Regions from separate parts of the Pelorhabdus sp. sgz311001 genome, predicted to be linked through region 1. Evidence: riboswitches for the same ligand, from Rfam matches in the RefSeq annotation. Region 1 holds a riboswitch; each other region holds the start of a gene.
The links. A riboswitch is a leader RNA that binds a small molecule or an ion and turns the genes downstream of it on or off. The one in region 1 is predicted to bind cobalamin.

Region 1 (6,041 bases):
CCATAACTAATTAAATCACGCACTGTCAAATCACTGGGAGCACTCGGCGTCTGCGGCAATACAGCCATAATTCGGGCCAACTCTGCTGCCGAAACAGCATAAAGCTCCTTGCCATCAAGCAGAATTTTTCCCTGCTGCGGTTTTAAAGCACGCGATAAGGTTTTTAAAAAGGTACTCTTGCCAGACCCATTTGGCCCAATAATCGAAACGATCGTACCTTCTTGAATCCTCAAAGATAAATCCTGGAACAAAAGTTTCGCGCCAAACTGAACGGTTACATTCTGCGCTATAAGCATTACGGTTCCCTCCTTAATAGATAGAGGAAAAAGGGAGCGCCAGCAAAAGCCATAATAATGCCCACAGGCAGTTCCACTGGCGCAAAAACCGTTCGGGCCATTGTATCGCTAAAAGTCACAACCGCCGCACCTAGTAACGCGGAAGCAGGCAGCACATAACGATAATCAGAACCAATAAGCAGTCTTGCTGCGTGCGGCACTACCAGGCCCACAAAGCCAAGCAACCCAGCTACACTGACAGCGCTAGCCGCTAGCAGCGCGGCCACAGCAGTGAGTAAGAGACGCGTTCTCTCGACAGCAAGTCCCAAACCAGCAGCCACTTCATCGCCAAGTTCTAATACATTTAAGCTACGTGTACTGAAAAAAGCCACGAGAGAGCCAAGTACCGTGTAAGGCAGCATGGCATAAAAATGGGGCCAGCTTCTTGCCGATAGCCCGCCAACCATCCACATGAGAGCGCCATGAACCCGATCACTAAAGAAGACTAATAAACCAGCAATGCCTGCTCCCAGAAAAGCCGAAACAGCTACACCCGCTAAAATAATCCGTACCGGACGAATGCCGCCTTTCCAGGCCAAAATATAAATTGCCATCGTCGCCGCCATAGCACCGCAAAAAGCTACTGGCGTGAGTAAATACTCCCAGTGAGGAAATAAAATCAAAATTAAAATACCAGCAAGGCCAGCCCCAGAGGAAACGCCAATAATGTGGGGATCTGCCAAAGGACTTTTCATGATCGACTGCAAAATAGCCCCAGATAAGGCTAGATTCAGTCCCACTAAAGCTCCTACAAGTGTGCGCGGCAATCGAATATTAAAAATAATCGGATTTCCCGCCCCTTGCGAAAAAAGCGTTGTAACAATTTCCTGCCAGGAAATTGTTACAGCGCCTGTAGCTAAACTATAGACAAAGGAAGCGGCAAAAGCCAAAACAAGCAAAGCTAAAACAAGTACGCGACGCCCAAGTCGACCATCGCCAGCAGAAAAGTTTTGTTTATTGAACACGGCCATACACCTCAGGATAGACGATTTTAGCCATATATTCTACAGCATCAGGAATCTTTAGACCAGGATTGAGCAAAAACAAATCAGACGGCAAAAAGTAAACCTTCTGGTTTTTCACAGCAGAGAGAGTACTCCAAGCTGGATTACTTTCTACATCGCTTTTCATCCTTGCGCCAATTTCCGCGGCATTGCCCATGGTGACCACAAAAACCATATCAGGATTGGAATCCACCAGTTTTTCTAAACTATAAGGCACATTATCACTGTCTTTATCAGGCGCCGTCGTTCCTGAAGCAACATTGACAAGGCCCAGACGTTTCGCTATACTGCCAGCAATCGTATTATCAAGCTCGACTGTTACACTTTTCGACGTAGCATGCAAAATCGCCACCTTCAACGGCGGTCCCTGCGGCACTTTTGCTTTTATGGCGCTGATTTTGTCTTGAATGGATTGCACTAATTGAGAAGCTTTGCTCTCCGTCCCGACAATCTTACCAAGTAAAGTAATCGTTGTCAGCGTATCTTCTAACGTCTTATATTTCAAAAGCAAAACCGGAATGTGATTACTTTCTAGCGTTGGCAAAAGCTTTTCATGCATTCCCTGCACGGCAATAACTAGATCCGGTTGCAACGCCATTACTTTTTCTAAATTCACATTATAGACAAAGCCGACTTCCGGCACAGAAGCAGCAGCCTCTGGCACCGATTCCGTTTTAGAACTAGGCCTGCCTGCGGCTTTCCCATCGACAGAATACAATAGATCTAAAAAAGAGGTAGAAAGCACTACGACTTTTTCCGGTTTTTTCGTTAAAGTAACTGTGCGTCCAGCATTGTCTTGTATGGTTAAATAATTCCCATCTTTCCCTTGATCGGCAGATTTTTGCGCACCACAGCCGGCAAAGAAAAGTGCTGCCACGCCACAAAGGAGTGCCAGCAAAAACATATACTTTTTCATTGCAGTCTCTTCCTTTCGCTGCTCCGTTAGATGCAGGAAGCGATTAGCCTCGTCTTGCTACAATGGTTGATAAATAGTTCAGTTTATGATCATCATTCAGATCAGACAAGTTATGTACCACTTGTTCGCCGTCTAGGCCGCAGCGGCTGATCATGACTGCTTGTTTGGCCAAGCCATGACGTTTTAATTTTTCCAAAACTTGCGGGAAATTTTTATAAACTTTCATAAGCACTACATTATCGGCTGTAGCGAAAGCCTGTTCCATTTTTTCTTCTTCCATCGTAGCTGGAATAATATTCAGTACATCGTCCCCTTCGACGATAGGATAACCTAATTTGCTGCCAATGGCGCAGAAAGCCGTAATGCCAGGAATCGTTTCAATGGGATGGCCACAGTCTTTTAACAGTCTGTATACATAAATATAAGTACTGTAGAACATAGGATCGCCCAAAGTTAAAAAAACAACCGTCTTTCCTTCATCTAAATAGTTCACGATCGTTTCCTTATTACTAGCCCAGGCATCATTCAATTGAATTTGGTCGGAAACCATAGGAAATACAAGAGTTGCAATTTCAGCCGTGTCCTTAATATAAGGTTTAGCAATTGTAAGCGCCACACTGCCTTCTTTCTTCTCCGTTTTTGGCGCAATAATAATATCAGCCGACTTAATCAAATTAATCGCTTTTAATGTAAGAAGCTCCGGATCTCCAGGGCCTACGCCCACACCATAAAAAATACCTGCCATTGCAAAAACCTCCATAAATTAAAAATAGGTCATAAAAAAACCTTTCTTAAAGCAAGAAAGGTCTTATTTCAAAAGAGCGCTGAAATCAAAAATCCTGGCTTTTGGCCAGGAAAAAAAAGATCGAACTCTTTAATCCCCTCCCCATCGCTCGTGGGTTAAAACGGTGATTGTTAAACAGGCAGTTCTCCTGACTCTGGATCATCGCTCATCCAAACCTTCCCAAGACAATCGTCTCAGTGGCATTTTCTGGTTTCGCTTCCCATTACAGTGGCGGGACCGCGCCGGCCTTGCACCGGACTTCCCTATTAAGCCCTATGGGCACCTATTTCAATCTTATGCAATTATGAAATAACAGTTAATGTAACTTATTTATATCACTTGTTTGCAAAAAAGTCAAACAAATCCGACTAGAACTACAAGTATGCCCAGCTCTCTATAAATAGAAAAACTGGGCTTTTTGCAGCTATTTGCCGCAGCACTTTTTGTATTTTTTCCCACTATTACAAGGGCAAGGATCATTGCGGCCTACCTTCACTGGCGCCACTTCACTCATGCTGCTCAGTTCCTGACAAGGCTGCAATTTCGCCGATTCATCCTCCACAAGTTCTACCGGTTTATACCCCTTCAACACCCACATGCGCGTCTGATTATGAAGCGCTGCCACATAGGGAAGCAAGGTATCTTGAAAAGATTCACTAGGAAACTCATACCCTTTTGACAAGTAAGCTAAGAGATCGCCACTGCCTTTACTATTGTTGATAATATAAAAACAATCTTCGGCTAATGCCGCCGCCTCTTCCCGATTGAGCGAATAGCACTCTTTCATAAACCGCAGGAAATTCTCTGAAGCAGAGTTTTTATCAACAAAACCGGGTTTACCAGCCTTCACAAATTGCTGCTTTAAAAAGGAGCAGTAAGGAAGTTCAGCACGACTTTTCTGTTCTCCTAGAATATAGGCCCGATCTTTTACACGATAATCGGCATAAACCTCTTTATCAATTACAATTTGACCATAGCAAGCCGCAGCTTCAGCAATGACCGCTAAGTAACGAGAAATATCCGCTTTCGCCGCAATTCCCTTTTCCTCTACTAATGCTACAAGCTGATCTTTTTCCAACAAACCATAATAATAAAGTAAACCTTGTGTAGCATAAATCCACTCAGTATTCTGTCTGATCATTTCATAAAGCTTGCCTTCATTTAAAGACTGAAAAGCCTGCTTCACACCAGTAGGAATCCAAAAAATCGTCTTCTCATCACAAGTACCAGTGCCTAAAAAGCCATAGCTTTTAAAATATCGAATAAAGTCAAGTCGTATTTTCGTGGTATAGAAGTTTACTTCTTGCGTGGCAAATCGTTTAAACCACCGCCACCGCTCTTCATCAAAAATCAGCGTCGCTGCCTCAGCAACGCCCGCTGGAATCGCCATAACAAGTAAATCGGCAAGCTCCTGTTTCTTCAAGTTGCTAGCATTCTTAACCTTTAAATTTATCCGTATTTCCGTCAATTCATCCTTGGTCAAATATCCTAAGTAACTCGTGAGTTCTTCCGGTCCACTCACCGCGCGCCATAAACGCTCTGCTAACTTTTTCTCCTGACGCTGAGCCTCTTCTATCACCTGATGCAAGGCTTCGGCTGTTTCATCGGCTGCTTCGCAGCGGATATCTTTCGAGTCTTTCTCGCTCACTTTCGTTCCTCCCATATTCATCACACAAACTACTTGGCGAATATCTTTCTCAACTCTATAGATTGTACACCATTTCACCGAGAATTGCCAAGTCATAAACAGGAAAAAAATACCAAACAATTCTTTTATTATTTTACCAGAAAAAATTACAGGACTTTTGTCGGAAAGCGCGAATAAGAAATGCCAATAATTTTTTTCTGAAAGGATGTATCGCATGGCCCATGCCGCCCTACGCCCAATGCTTCTAACCGCTTTTCTATTAGCTGCCGCCACTTCCCCAGTAACTGCCGCCCCCCTTACAATTGACGGGGAAACCACTCTAAAATATGAAACCATCCGTTATCATCGCTCTGACGTAGCTGATATCAGCGATACAGAGAGAACCTTGCGGCTAAATTTTCACCAAGCCCTTTCAGAACAAACCGAGATTTTTTTCCGCTTTGGCCATCAATCTTACGCTGGCTCTGCCACCAAGGAAAATAACAGCAGTCTAGATCAGTATGGCTTATTGATTAACAACAAGAATATGCTATTGAAAATTGGCAGCCAAGATACTTACTTAGGGGCTTACGGCGCGATGTTTGACAATAGCTCGAATGCCGGCTTTGGCATGTTTAAAGGAATCGACTGGCGTACAACGACAGGCCACATTCAATACCATGCCACCTTCGGCAAGTTAGATTCAGACTTATTCGCCGATCGTGCTAATCATATGATTTCCGGCGGCGAAATCGCCTACTTTGCTGGTTCTACTCGCTTCATGGCCAGCGCCCTTCACATCCCTCATCTGGAAAAAGCCACAACATTTACCGGCTTTAGCGTGAATTCACCCCATGGAAAAGCAGAGTATTTGGCTGAATATGTCCGTTCTTCCGCCCCTGATCAAAACCAGGGAATCCTAGTAGGAATCAACTATCAGCCCACAGAATATCAGGCGATAAAAATACTTGGCGGCGAAATTCAAGATAAGGCCGTACCAGAAGGGAAAGCAAGTCTTGGCGGTTATGATAATAGTCTAAGAGGCTTTCAAATCGCCTTCATCCAAGCTTTAACGCCGCAAGATCGCCTTTCCCTAAAGTACACAGTTGCTCAAACAATTACCTTCGATATTCCCATTCGCAAAACCGAAATCGAATATACCCATACCTTCTAGCATAAACGTGCTAGAAGTTTTTTTATAAATCGCGCTGAAAACTTTTATTTTTTACTATTATAATTTGACAACTAACAAGATTAGTCTTATAACTATAGTAGTTAGTTTTAAATCATTAGAGAAAGTAGTGATCTCCATGGGAGCCCCTGTCGGCCTTACCTTTCAAATTATTATTGAAACTGCCGCTGCAATAGCGGATCA
Region 2 (6,041 bases), on a different contig from region 1:
TAGCCGGAAAGAATGCCAATAAACGTTCCTACCCCTGAAATAAGAACAACTAGGGATAAAGTCATGAGCAGAGACGTCCGCGCTCCATAGAGGATTCGGGTCAAGCAGTCACGACCCAGTTTATCTGTTCCAAGTACATGTTCAGCCGATGGTGCCAACAGCGAATGCCGCATTGTCGCCTCATAGGGGTCATATGGCGCTAGCCATGGCGCAAAAATGGCAATAGCAGCAATTAACAGTACTAAAAACGAATACAATCCAAACAAAAATTTGTCTTTTTCTCTAAGTGACACTTAGTTCCCGCCTTTCTTCAGCCGTGGATCAAGCAAAGTATAAGAAATATCCACTAATAAATTCATTGCTGTATATAACACGGCGATCCAAAGCACAAACCCCTGTACCAGAGGATAATCACGCATCTCAATAGCATGCACAGCCATCTTACCAAGTCCCGGCCAGGAAAAAACCATCTCAATTACAGCCACTCCGCCCAGAAGCCACCCAATAGATAGCCCCAGCAAAGTAATGAGCGGTAAGCAGGCATTCGGCAGCACATGCCGCCAAATAATTTTTTTCAGAGGAAGTCCTCTAGTCTTTGCACCAATGATATAATCTTGCCCTAGTTCCTCTAGTACGGCAGTCCGCACCTGCCGCGTATATTTTGCGGACATGGCAATCGCTAGGGTAAACGCGGGCAATACGATTCGGTCCAAAGACACTACACCGCCAGCAATAGGAAACAGCCGTAGTTTCAGGCCAAAAATATACAATAAAATAAGTCCTACCCAAAAACTCGGCATGGACACGCCCACAAAAGAAAAACCGCGAATCAAATAATCTACGGCGCGATTTCTATATACAGCGGAAAGAATACCGCAAGGCACTGAAATAAGTAGCATCATAACAAGAGCTGAACCTGCTAGCGCCAATGTACCAGGCAAACATTGCCAGAGCCGCTCAGCTACAGGCATTTTTGCCGAATAGGACATGCCCATATCGCCTTGTAAGACACCAGTAACCCAACGAAAATACTGAACATGAAATGGTTGATAGAGACCTAACTGAGCCCTTGTCTCCGCAATTGTTTCTTCCGACACAATGGTATCTCCTACCTCTAGCAGCATAGCTACTGGATCCCCTGGTGAAAGATACATTAGGCAAAATGTCAGAAAGCTTACGCCAATAAGGGTAATGCCCATTTGCAGCAAACGCTGCATAAATTGTTTTTTAGTCAAGACACCCGCTCCTTTGTTTTAGCTATATTGTTATTTGGGAACAACGCTTCTTTTTATCAACGCTTCTTTTTATTTTTCTGCAATGACTGCAACTTTTTTGTTAAGCCCTGGTAAATAGATCCAAAGAAATATCGATCTTCCCAGGCTGAATACCGTAAAGGCCAACCATATGCCATGGTTTCCTAATAATGGTTCTCCTAATAAAAAAACAATGAGACAGCCCAATAGCGAATAGAGCATAGAATTCCTGATAGGAGTCGACAATGTTGCGCCTGCAAAAATGCCATAAAGCTGCAGCCCCCAAACAGCGCTCAAAGGAAATAGACCGACCCAATATATATACATGTCAGCTAGTTGCTTCACTTCACTAAGATTAGTAAAAAGTCCAATCACCGCGTTTTTAAATAAACAAACCCCGCCAAACAAAAGAAATGCTGTAACCCAGCCCCAAAATGCAGTTAATTGGACTGTACTTTTGTACAACTTACCATCTTTTCCTCCTATGGCTTTCCCCACTAATATTGTAGCGGTATTGCCGATCCCGCCGAGCAAATTGGCCATAACAAAATGAATTTGCATCAATACAGCATTAGCCGCTAGTACAACCTCCCCATATCGCATGCCGTATATAGCCATCAGATTATATACTGACAAGAGGCATACTGTTCGTATAAATAAATCCCTATTGACCTTCATCATGGCGGTGAACGCCGCTATATTACATAATATCGCCAAGGAAATCCCGGTAATTGACACTTCTTTGATATGGTAAATCAAAACAAGCCCTAGGACCGTAGCCGCTATTTCCGAAATGAGGGTTGCTGTTGCCACACCATCGGCAGCCATGCCCCCTATCCGAACAAACAGTAATACCAGTAAAATATTCAAGATGTTCATGAAGATCTGTAAACACAGGGACAGTTTGACTTTAGACATGCCTGCTAGCCAGCCATTTATTACATAGCCAGTCAATACAAAAGGCGCTCCCCAAATTCGAATATCATAATAGGTTTCTGCTAATGTCCTGACAGCATCACTCGGTGTCACTAGCATAAAAGCGGCAATTTTGATTGGATACTGCAAGACTACAAGCAGTACGCCCAAAATAAAAGCAATCGCCATAGGCCGCAACAGCGCAGAGGTAATAGTCTTTTTATCTCCTGTCCCACTAGCCTGCGCACTAAACCCAGAAGTACTAATCCTAAGAAAACCAAGCGCCAATACATAGTATTGAAAATCAAAGTAGCAATTGCTACGCCGCCAATATAAGCCGCCTGAGGGAATCGCCCCATGACAGCCGTATCGACTACGCCAAGGAGTGGTGTTGAAATGGAAGAAATAATCAATGGAACAGCCAAGCTGAGAAATTTTTTATTATCACTACTCATTGCTGCAGCAAAAATGGTCACGATACCTCCATAATATTTTCATAATTTACACAAGAGACTGTACATTTGGTAAAACACACAAAAAAATCTCCTGACGTAAAGTCAAGAGATTTGAAAAATAATTAAAATGTTTGCTAAAAAGCATCTGTCAATTATCCAAATCCCCTCCCCGTCGCTCGCAGGTATAGCGGTGATTATAAAATAGGCAGTTCTCCTGGCTCTAGATCATAGTTTATCCAAACCTTCCCAAGACGTTTGTCTCAGTGGTATTTTTTTGGACTCACTCCCTATTACAGTGGCGGGACCGCGCCGGTACTTCACCGGACTTCCCTATTAAGCCCTTGCGGGCACCTACTTTGACATATTTAATTAAACCCTGCTCGGAAATACTAAAAAACCTCCCTGCATAAAACAGGGAGGTTTGGCATCACAAGATAAATTATTCTCATTTAATCCCCTCCCCATCGCTCGTGGGTAAAAAAACGGTGACTGACAGATAGGCAGTTCTCCTGGCTCTAGATCATAGTTTATCCAAACCTTCCCAAGACGTTTGCCTCAGTGGTATTTTTTGGACTCACTCCCTATTACAGTGGCGGGACCGCGCCGGTACTTCACCGGACTTCCCTATTAAGCCCTTGCGGGCACCTATCCCAAACTATGCAATTTTCATTATACATCATTTTACATTTCATAATTAGTATACCATTTATCACAATATATGTCAAACCTTTCAAAATATTGCGTGTTTAATTTATAATAGTATCAAGATAAACTCAAAAACAAAAACGCTTAAATCCTTTACATTCCAAGGGATTTAAGCGTTTTTCATTTTATAAATAGTAAACAGGAACATATCACCGTTAAGAAATTTAGCAGCCTTTTAAAGCGCGAATCACTGCTGCTTGATCTTTCGCGGAAAAAACAGCTGATCCAGCGACTAAAACCGTAGCGCCTGCTGCAGTAACAATATTGGCATTAGCAGGGCTGATGCCACCATCGACTTCAATTTCCGTTTTGAGATCCCGCTCTTCAATCATGCGGCGCAAACGTGCAATCTTATCGGTTACTGCTGGAATAAAGGCCTGACCGCCAAAACCAGGATTTACACTCATTAATAATACCATATCAATATCTGGCAAAACCTCTTCAATCAGGGAAAGCGGCGTTGCCGGGTTCAGCGAAACACCTGTTTTCATATTTTCTTTATGGATTTCCTGTAAGAGCTTATGAAGATGCACTGTCGCTTCGGCATGAACTGTTAGAATATCGGCGCCAGCTTTCGCAAAAGGAATTACATATTCCTCAGGCTTTTCTACCATCAAATGCACATCAAAAGGCAGCTTAGTAAAAGAACGAATAGCAGCCACAACAGGCGCCCCAAAGGTCAAATTCGGAACAAAATGACCATCCATAACATCAATGTGAATATAGTCGGCTCCCACTTCCTCCAGCTTCGCTACTTCAGCGCCAAGCTGAGAAAAATCTGCCGATAAAATTGAAGGAGCTACTTTTATTGTACTCATTTTCCATATCCCTTCTTATTAGCCTGCGCTTCATGCAGAATTGTCACATAGTTTTCATAGCGGCTCGACGAAATTCTGCCTTGAGCCACAGCTTCCTTCACTTGACACTGCGGCTCTTTATCATGAAGACAGGAACTAAATTTACATGCTTGTGGTAACTCATAAAACTCGGGAAAGCAGGTTTTCACAGTATCCTCCGGCAAAGTGATTTCCGTAAAGGAAAATCCTGGTGTATCAACAACAAAGCCGCCTGACTTCAACGGAAGCAGTTCTGCGTGACGCGTTGTATGGCGTCCCCGACCAATTTTATCACTTACCTGCCCCGTTTTAAGCAGTAAGCCTGATTCAATGGCATTAAGCAACGTAGACTTTCCGGCACCGCTTGGTCCTGAAAAGACAGTGATTTCACCATCAAGCAAAGCACGTAATTCGCTAATTCCTGCTTCGGATTTTGCATCGGTAAAAAACACTTTATAACCGATACGGCGATAAATTTCTGCTACGGCTTCCATCTCATCGCGGTCAGCTAGATCCACTTTATTAAAGCAAAGAATAGGCTGCAGTGCACTCGATTCCACAAGAACTAAGAAACGATCAATCAAATCAAGGGAATAGTCAGGATTACAACAGGCAAAGGTTACGACAACTTGACTGATATTAGCAACAAGCGGACGCTTTAATAGCGAAGTGCGGGGATGAATTTTCTCGATGATTCCCTTGCCTTCCCCTGTTACCTTATAATCTACTTGATCGCCGACAACTAAGGTAAACCGTTCTTGTTTCATTCGTCCCTTCACTGTACATAAAATTACCTTTTGATTTGTCTGGACACTGTAATAGTCGCCATAAGCCTTTACAACAACACCTGTCATTACCATAGATATCTTCTGAGCACCAGCATCTCTCCTTATAAATTTTGTTCCTGTGACAAGCTACCATTAATATAAAGCTGAACCCGAACTGTTCCGGTTCCTTCTAACTGCTTTTCAATCTTATCGCCTGGTTTATGAACATTTTCATAGACAACGCGCCGTCCATTGCTATCGGTAACAACAATTTGAACCGTCTGGCGTGCTGGCCCTTCCGGCACAGTCACCGACAGACTTCCGTGTTTTACCCCACCGCCTCCGCCGCCTTTCGCAACAGTAAAATCAACGGCAGTTCCTTCCGCAATTTCAGCACCTGCGGCAGGTCTCTGTTCCAAAATCGTACCAGCAGGATATTTATCACTGACCGTCTCAGTCACTGAGCCAGCCTTTAATTTAAGATTTTCCAGCTGCGCTGTCACAGTGGAAAGCAGAGCGCCCTTAAAATCAGGCAATGTCACTTTTTTGACAGCACTTTTATTGACTACAAGATCCACTGCTGTTCCCTTAGCGACTTGTGCCGGTGGTCGCGGATTCTGACTGATAACTGCATCAGCCGGCACCTCGGAAGAACTCTGCTCATCAACCCGTCCGACTTTAAGACCGGCATTTCTGAGCGCGGCTTCCGCATCTTTACGATTTAAGCCGCGTAAATCAGGAACTGTAGCAATTTCCCCACCACGACTGACAATCAAATTAATCGTTCTTTGTTCCTTTACAACACTTCCAGCTTCCGGCGACTGTGAAATGACCTGCCCCATCGGAACTTTGTCATTAAACACTTCGGATACTGACACGCGAAGATTCCGGCTTGTCAGTATGCTTTTCGCTTGTTCAACCTGTTTGCCTGTTACATCAGGTACAGTGACTTCTGCTCCGCTCCAAAATTTACCGAAAGCGAGAAATGCTCCGCCAGCAAAACAAAGAATAAAAAAGACGATAAAAGCTAAAATTAATTTTTTATTATAAGGCTTCGGCTGTACTCCGTTTTTTGCCACAAGACGCGTAGGTTCATGACCAGCTTCTTTT
Region 3 (6,041 bases), on a different contig from region 1:
GATTATAGTACAGGAAGGAGAACGAGTTGTCGTGGAAGGTGTAAATCACCTTCCAGTTGTCACGAATATTCATTGGCATGGGCTATTGGTGCCAAATGATCAAGACGGACCCAGCCGGGTCATTAAGCCAGGCGAGCCCTTCCGTTATGAGTTCACCGCGAATGAGTCAGGTACATATTGGTATCACTCGCATTATCGCCCAGTAGTGACTCAAGTAGATATGGGGCTGTATGCACCTTTTATTGTGAAGACAGCAGCGGATCGTAAATATAGCGGTGACCATATCTTGGTTTTGGACGATTGGTACCTAGATGCGAATGGCAAGCGCTTAGATGGTACCGCGCGGGGCGACATGGAACGGTATGGCAATATAGAGACCGTGAATGGCAAGACCGGAGATGCGATTCCTCCTTTAGTCTTTCGTCAGGGAGAACTCCATAAATTACGGCTCATTAATGCATCGACAGCTGCCTATCATACCCTTCAACTGCCAGGGCATCGTTTTAGAGTGACCCATACGGATGGACATCCTTTAGTGGATCCTTACATGACAGATACCGTCACGCTAGCCCCTGGTGAGCGGATAGACGTGGAAGTGGCAGCGGTAGGAATAGCTGGTCAGCAATATCGCTTGATTAGTGAACGCCCCGAACTAGGCATGATTGTGCCGATTGTCTACGAAGGGAAGGCGGTAGCACCAGTAATATCTCCCTTTGTGCCGCCTGTATCGCGAGCGTTTGCTGGTATGCAGGATGAATCGCCTGACTTTACACTGGAATTAGGTTCAAGGATGGATATGGCTAGCATGACAGGTGGCAGTATGGCTGGAATGCAGCATGCGGGACATGCTATGGCGATGTCTATGCCCCAAGATGGGGCGAGTAAGATGCAGTGGACCATCAACGGAAAAGTGTTTCCCAATACAGATCCAATAAAGGTAACGGTGGGCCAAGTAGTCAAAGTGCGATTTTGGAATAAAGACACCCAGGGAATGCACCTGATGGATCACCCTATCCATGTTCACGGCGCCTATTTCCAAATCGTGTCACAGAATGGACAGGTGCCAGACCGAGAAATGTGGAAGGATACGGTGAATGTCCCAGCTGGACAGTATGTAGATGTGGCTTTTGTCATGAAAGAGGCAGGAAATTGGATGCTCCATTGCCATATCTTAGACCATGAAGATGGTGGAATGATGACAGAAGTTGTGGCGCAGCCTGCTAGCGAACCATAAACGAGACAGTAAGTCCTCCTCCAGCAGATACGCAGCAAGATGGTAATAACGAACATGCAGGACACCATAGCTCTAATAAGTAACGAAACGTATACGAGAGCAGCCCTTTTCTTTAAGGGGCTGCTCTTTATCGTTCAATTCTTAGGAAATATCTTTTAAATAGCATGAGTTATTCATCGTTTCTTCAATATTCCTTGAAAGAGAGTACCCCTATCCAATAGTATCAAGTTGGATAGGGGTACTCTCTTTTGTCATAGCATTTTTTATAAATTTTAAGACTGAATTTAGTTAGAAAAATTCGAGCGGAGGCAGAAGATCACTGGCACCTAATAGGAAGATTGTACCTACTGCAATACTATATAAAGATGTAGCAATCGCTAATCCCTTATAAACTTTGGGGTTCCTAGTTGCTTGTCCGTAGCCATTTAGCAAAAATAAAACCATTATAATTTGACAGGAAAATAAACCTGATATAAAGGCAAAGACGGCTGTTAGTCCAAGGGTAAGTGTTCCTGCACCAGCAGCGGTGGTAAATAATAAAATTTGCGAGGCGGTTTCTCCTCCGATACCATGGATGATCCCGACACCGCAAGCACTACCAGGTCCTAGAGCAATTGGTTGCATGTCTCTTTCAGTAGCTTTTCCGGTTATTTTAACCTTTAGCCAGTAGTAGACTTTTTGTAGGACATTGAATAATAGCTGCCATCTATTAATGAAAATAGATTCTTTTCTATTTTGAATAAGAATCACAATCAGCCATAATCCCAAAGTAATTAATGTTACTCCAACAACTCGTTCCATTACTGTATCTATCCATGATGGAACTGATTGGCCTAATACAATGGCAGCTCCACCAAAAAACAAATTCACTAAAGCATGACCAATTATATAGTATAACGACAAAAGAAATCCCTTTTTTTTAGATTTCTCAGCACCAACAAAGTCGGTAATAGCAGCAATGTGATCCCAATCAATCGCGTGTCTTGCTCCGAGAACAAAACCCAGCGAGATAATTGCAAGGACTTCCAAATTCATTCAATGTAACCTCCCGATTTTTTCGAGCGAATAATAGTAAAAAAACACTCTTGCTATAAGGAAAGAGTGTCAACTTGCTGAATAGAAAAAAGTGCAAATCGCCTCCCCATCGCTCGTGGGTAAAACGGTGACTATAAAATAGGCAGTTCTTCTGACTTCGGTTCATCGTATTCTACGCCTTCCCAGAAATCTTTTTCCAGTGGCTAAATTGTAGAATAGCTCCCCATTACAGCGGCGGGACCGTGTTGGCATTGCACCAATCTTCCCTATTAAGCCCGAGTGGGCACCTATTAAGACGATATGGAATTCTGTTACAGAATAAACCAAACCATTAGCGATGTCAACAAAGAACTGCGAAAAGCGCAAATTATTCAACAGTTTGATCTTAGCACCGGCCGTATACAAAAGAATATCAAAATAAAGAGAAAACATGGCAAGTGTAGTGGACGAAAGGGAACTAGTTTGGTTGTTTTGATTTTCAAATAGCACGAGAAGTTCACAATACATTCATAAGAAATTCATAATTGATAGATATAATAGGGGCAGTAAGAATGCGGATAACGAGTGAATCAAAAGTCATTGTTTATTAATCAGTCACGTGGAGGAAAGTTTTTTATGAAAAAGTTTTATGTTGTAAGCGCCGTATTAGTTTTTACTTTAGGATTCTTTTTAGCGGGATGTGGAAATTCAGCAAGCAATCAAATGCCGGCAACGAATCAGAGCACGACGCAGCAAGTCGATCACAGTAATATGAATCATAACTCAATGGACCACAGCACAATGCAAAAGACTGAATAACGATGATAGGCATTGAATGCTATGAATGAGGAGGTTTGTTAATTGATTAATATATTTAAAAGACGGGGTAGTTTTTTGGTAATTAGTTTTGCAACCTTACTTCTGCTTGGTATGTCTACGATGAATACTTTTGCTGCAACTAGTGTGGAGCAACCAAAGCATGAGATGGGGAACATGACGCAAGATTCGATGAGCGGTCATGATATGAACTCCATGACGCATGAGTCACAAGGTAGTCACAATATGGGGACTATGTCACCCAATGACCATAATGGTCATGATATGAATTCTATGACATCTGATTCACAAAATAGCCATGATATGAACAACATGAATCATAATGGACACGGCAAAAAGGAGGCTGAAAACGACAATCCTTGGCCTGTTCTCTATGGATTTGGTGGAGCTATTTCAGCAGTCATCCTTGTTGCTGGAATTATGAAATATACTAAGCTGAAAGGCCAGGGAGTGTGAGATAGATGGAGACGAAAATACCTGAAACCAAAGGCAATAACTTGTTAAAAGCCATATTAAAAAGCAAATGGTACCCAGGAATTTTTCAAATTCCTGTTGTGATTATTTTTGCTTTTATCACATATGAATTGTTTTTTGGCCCTGTCAGCGCCCATGAAAATTTTGGCACTGCATTAACCTGGGTACTGTGGTGGCCACTGATTCCGCTGATTTTTCTTTTGATGGGACGATTCTGGTGTGCTATTTGCCCTTTTGCGACAGTGAGTGATTTTGTGCAAAAGATTGTAGGGAATAATCGGCCTGTTCCCCAGTTTCTTAAGAAATATGGGATCTGGATTATTGATGCTTTTTTTATCATGATTACCTGGGGTGATCATGTTTATGGAATTGTAGAGTCGCCACGCGGCTCAGGGGTTATGATGCTGATTATTGCGCTAGGAGCCATTACGGCAGGGGCCTTTTTTGAACGCCGGGCTTGGTGCCGCAATTTATGCTTCTTAGGTGGGGTCGCCGGTAACTATTCTCGGACAGGGGCATTGGAACTGAGAGGAACGCCGGAAAAATGCAGTAAGTGTACGGTAGCCGCTTGTTACAAGGGCGGTGAAAAAGCACCAGGCTGTCCGATGTTTGAGTTCCCGAAAACCATGGATAACAGCGCTCGCTGCAATCTATGCGGTTATTGTGTAAAGAACTGCCCCAATGATTCTATTACCATTTCTGTTCGTCCGCCTTCTCGTGAACTTTGGTTTATTAAGAAGCCCAAATTTGAAGAGTCTGTTTTGGCTACCGTCATTATGGGAATCGTGTTTGTCCAAAATATTACCATGCTGGAGATTTGGACTAAGGCCCAAAGTTTTCTAGAAAATATTTTAGGCACGCAGGAGTATGCTATCACATTTACGGTTATCTTTCTCATTGCTATGGCCATTCCAGTGTCTTTATTGTATATTAGCAGTTGGGTGGCTGGAAAAAGTAATGGAGAGTCAGCTCATTTAAACTTTGCTCGCTTTGGATATGCTTTGATTCCGCTGGATTTATCAGCCCATCTGGCTCATAATTTGTTTCATTTATTAGCTGAAGGAAAATCTATTTTATTTACCGGTATGTCAGTAATCGGAATGAAAGTATCTGAACAATCAACCGCGCTGGTGAGTGTGGATACTATTCAAATGTTACAATATGCCTTGCTAGTTATTGGTGCTCTAGGCTCAATATATACAGCATATCGAATTGCTAAATCACAATATTCTTCAGAAAAAGTTACTGGATCTGCTTTGCCCTTTACTATACTGATCATCGTTTTGACAGTAGCAAATATTTACTTCTTTATGCTGCCTATGATGCATCGTATGTAATGCTTTGCTAGCCACAAGACGACGATAGTGAGTTAAGACAATAGTTACTAATATATTAAAAAGGCTAAGAAAAATCGCTTGCTGCGAATTCTTCTTAGCCTTTTATTTTATTGATTTAGCAATGAGTTTCCCAGTTTGAGGGATTGTTCAGCCAGATTGTTCGTATAGTTACTCAGAAATTGAATAGCTTGCTTCTTGTCTTGTCCATAAATTTGCAGGGCTTCTTTTTCTATGTCATCTTGAGCTGTGAATTCTTTTTTTTCAAAGAAATCAATTTGTCTATGAATATTGCCGATTACATTTTGATAGCGTACATCTGCATAGCGTGATAGGTCTCTAAAGGTCCAATAGGCGGAGTCGGGGGAATATTGGTTTGTTCCAGTTTGGAAAGCGGCAGGAATCTCAGAATTGCCGAAATACCATGGCGTAAATACGCTGGTGCAAGGCGTCGCCATAGCTCGCCAAGTTACGGCGCCTATTTCTGACGGTAGCCACGGTCGTGATTGGCAGACTAAACTTATTTCAGTATTGATACTGCATAGGGTTCTTTCATCTGTCTGGTGCGGAGAACCTTTTTTGTACCCATTCGTTAAATCATAAGGTGTTCCCTCATAATGGTCACGCAATATCCTGATTATATCAATCGGGGTAATGGTTGCAATCTGTTCTTTCAGTAATTCTTCGGCCCGCCATTGGCGGCGGGTATTATAGGGATCATTTAGTTTTTCTGGCGCAGCATATACTTTGGCAAAGTTAAAAGGCTCTTTTCCATCATACCAACCCATTTTTTTTGCATAATCAACTACATCACTTGAGTACATAAAATTATCAGGATTGGCAAAGTCAATTTGGCCAATTCGAAAGATATTAGCTCTAACTCCAAAGGAATCATTGGGAACCCGTTGCGCAACCCACTGTCCTTCTAGAGTAACTTCAACCCACCAGCCCTCGTTGCCATCTGTGACCGCAAAGATCGCGCCAGAATCACTACCCAGTTTATAAGTATGTACTAGGTCACCAATGACTTCGACTGCTTCACGCGCGGTTTTGGCGCGTTCCAGGGCGAGCTGGGTGAGTTCTGTCCAGATAATTCGTCCAGTAGTTGGTAGTTCGGTTGGTGCATCTCGACGATAAGACATATTATT

Region 2: linked by a shared signal. The riboswitch ahead of AC0MXB_RS04880 (hypothetical protein) and the one ahead of cobI (precorrin-2 C(20)-methyltransferase) in region 1 are both predicted to bind cobalamin.
Region 3: linked by a shared signal. The riboswitch ahead of AC0MXB_RS00565 (HoxN/HupN/NixA family nickel/cobalt transporter) and the one ahead of cobI (precorrin-2 C(20)-methyltransferase) in region 1 are both predicted to bind cobalamin.

What each region holds. Positions count from the first base shown of each region.
Region 1 covers NZ_JBVXUT010000003.1:88,451-94,491, forward strand. Annotated here, with positions in the region: gene AC0MXB_RS09270 (ABC transporter ATP-binding protein) at 1-296, opposite strand, end outside; gene AC0MXB_RS09275 (FecCD family ABC transporter permease) at 296-1,306, opposite strand; gene AC0MXB_RS09280 (ABC transporter substrate-binding protein) at 1,290-2,255, opposite strand; gene cobI (precorrin-2 C(20)-methyltransferase) at 2,299-3,000, opposite strand; cobalamin riboswitch at 3,161-3,341, opposite strand; gene AC0MXB_RS09290 (YecA family protein) at 3,464-4,687, opposite strand; gene AC0MXB_RS09295 (hypothetical protein) at 4,902-5,840, shown strand; gene AC0MXB_RS09300 (TetR-like C-terminal domain-containing protein) at 5,977-6,041, shown strand, end outside.
Region 2 covers NZ_JBVXUT010000001.1:936,811-942,851, reverse strand. Annotated here, with positions in the region: gene nikC (nickel transporter permease) at 1-293, opposite strand, end outside; gene nikB (nickel ABC transporter permease) at 294-1,217, opposite strand; gene AC0MXB_RS04885 (MATE family efflux transporter) at 1,305-2,435, opposite strand; gene AC0MXB_RS04880 (hypothetical protein) at 2,321-2,644, opposite strand; cobalamin riboswitch at 2,811-2,993, opposite strand; cobalamin riboswitch at 3,106-3,287, opposite strand; gene rpe (ribulose-phosphate 3-epimerase) at 3,493-4,146, opposite strand; gene rsgA (ribosome small subunit-dependent GTPase A) at 4,143-5,024, opposite strand; gene pknB (Stk1 family PASTA domain-containing Ser/Thr kinase) at 5,054-6,041, opposite strand, start outside.
Region 3 covers NZ_JBVXUT010000001.1:86,942-92,982, forward strand. Annotated here, with positions in the region: gene AC0MXB_RS00560 (multicopper oxidase family protein) at 1-1,234, shown strand, start outside; gene AC0MXB_RS00565 (HoxN/HupN/NixA family nickel/cobalt transporter) at 1,523-2,269, opposite strand; cobalamin riboswitch at 2,394-2,575, opposite strand; gene AC0MXB_RS00570 (hypothetical protein) at 2,885-3,067, shown strand; gene AC0MXB_RS00575 (hypothetical protein) at 3,242-3,541, shown strand; gene AC0MXB_RS00580 (4Fe-4S binding protein) at 3,547-4,896, shown strand; gene AC0MXB_RS00585 (dipeptidase) at 5,004-6,041, opposite strand, start outside.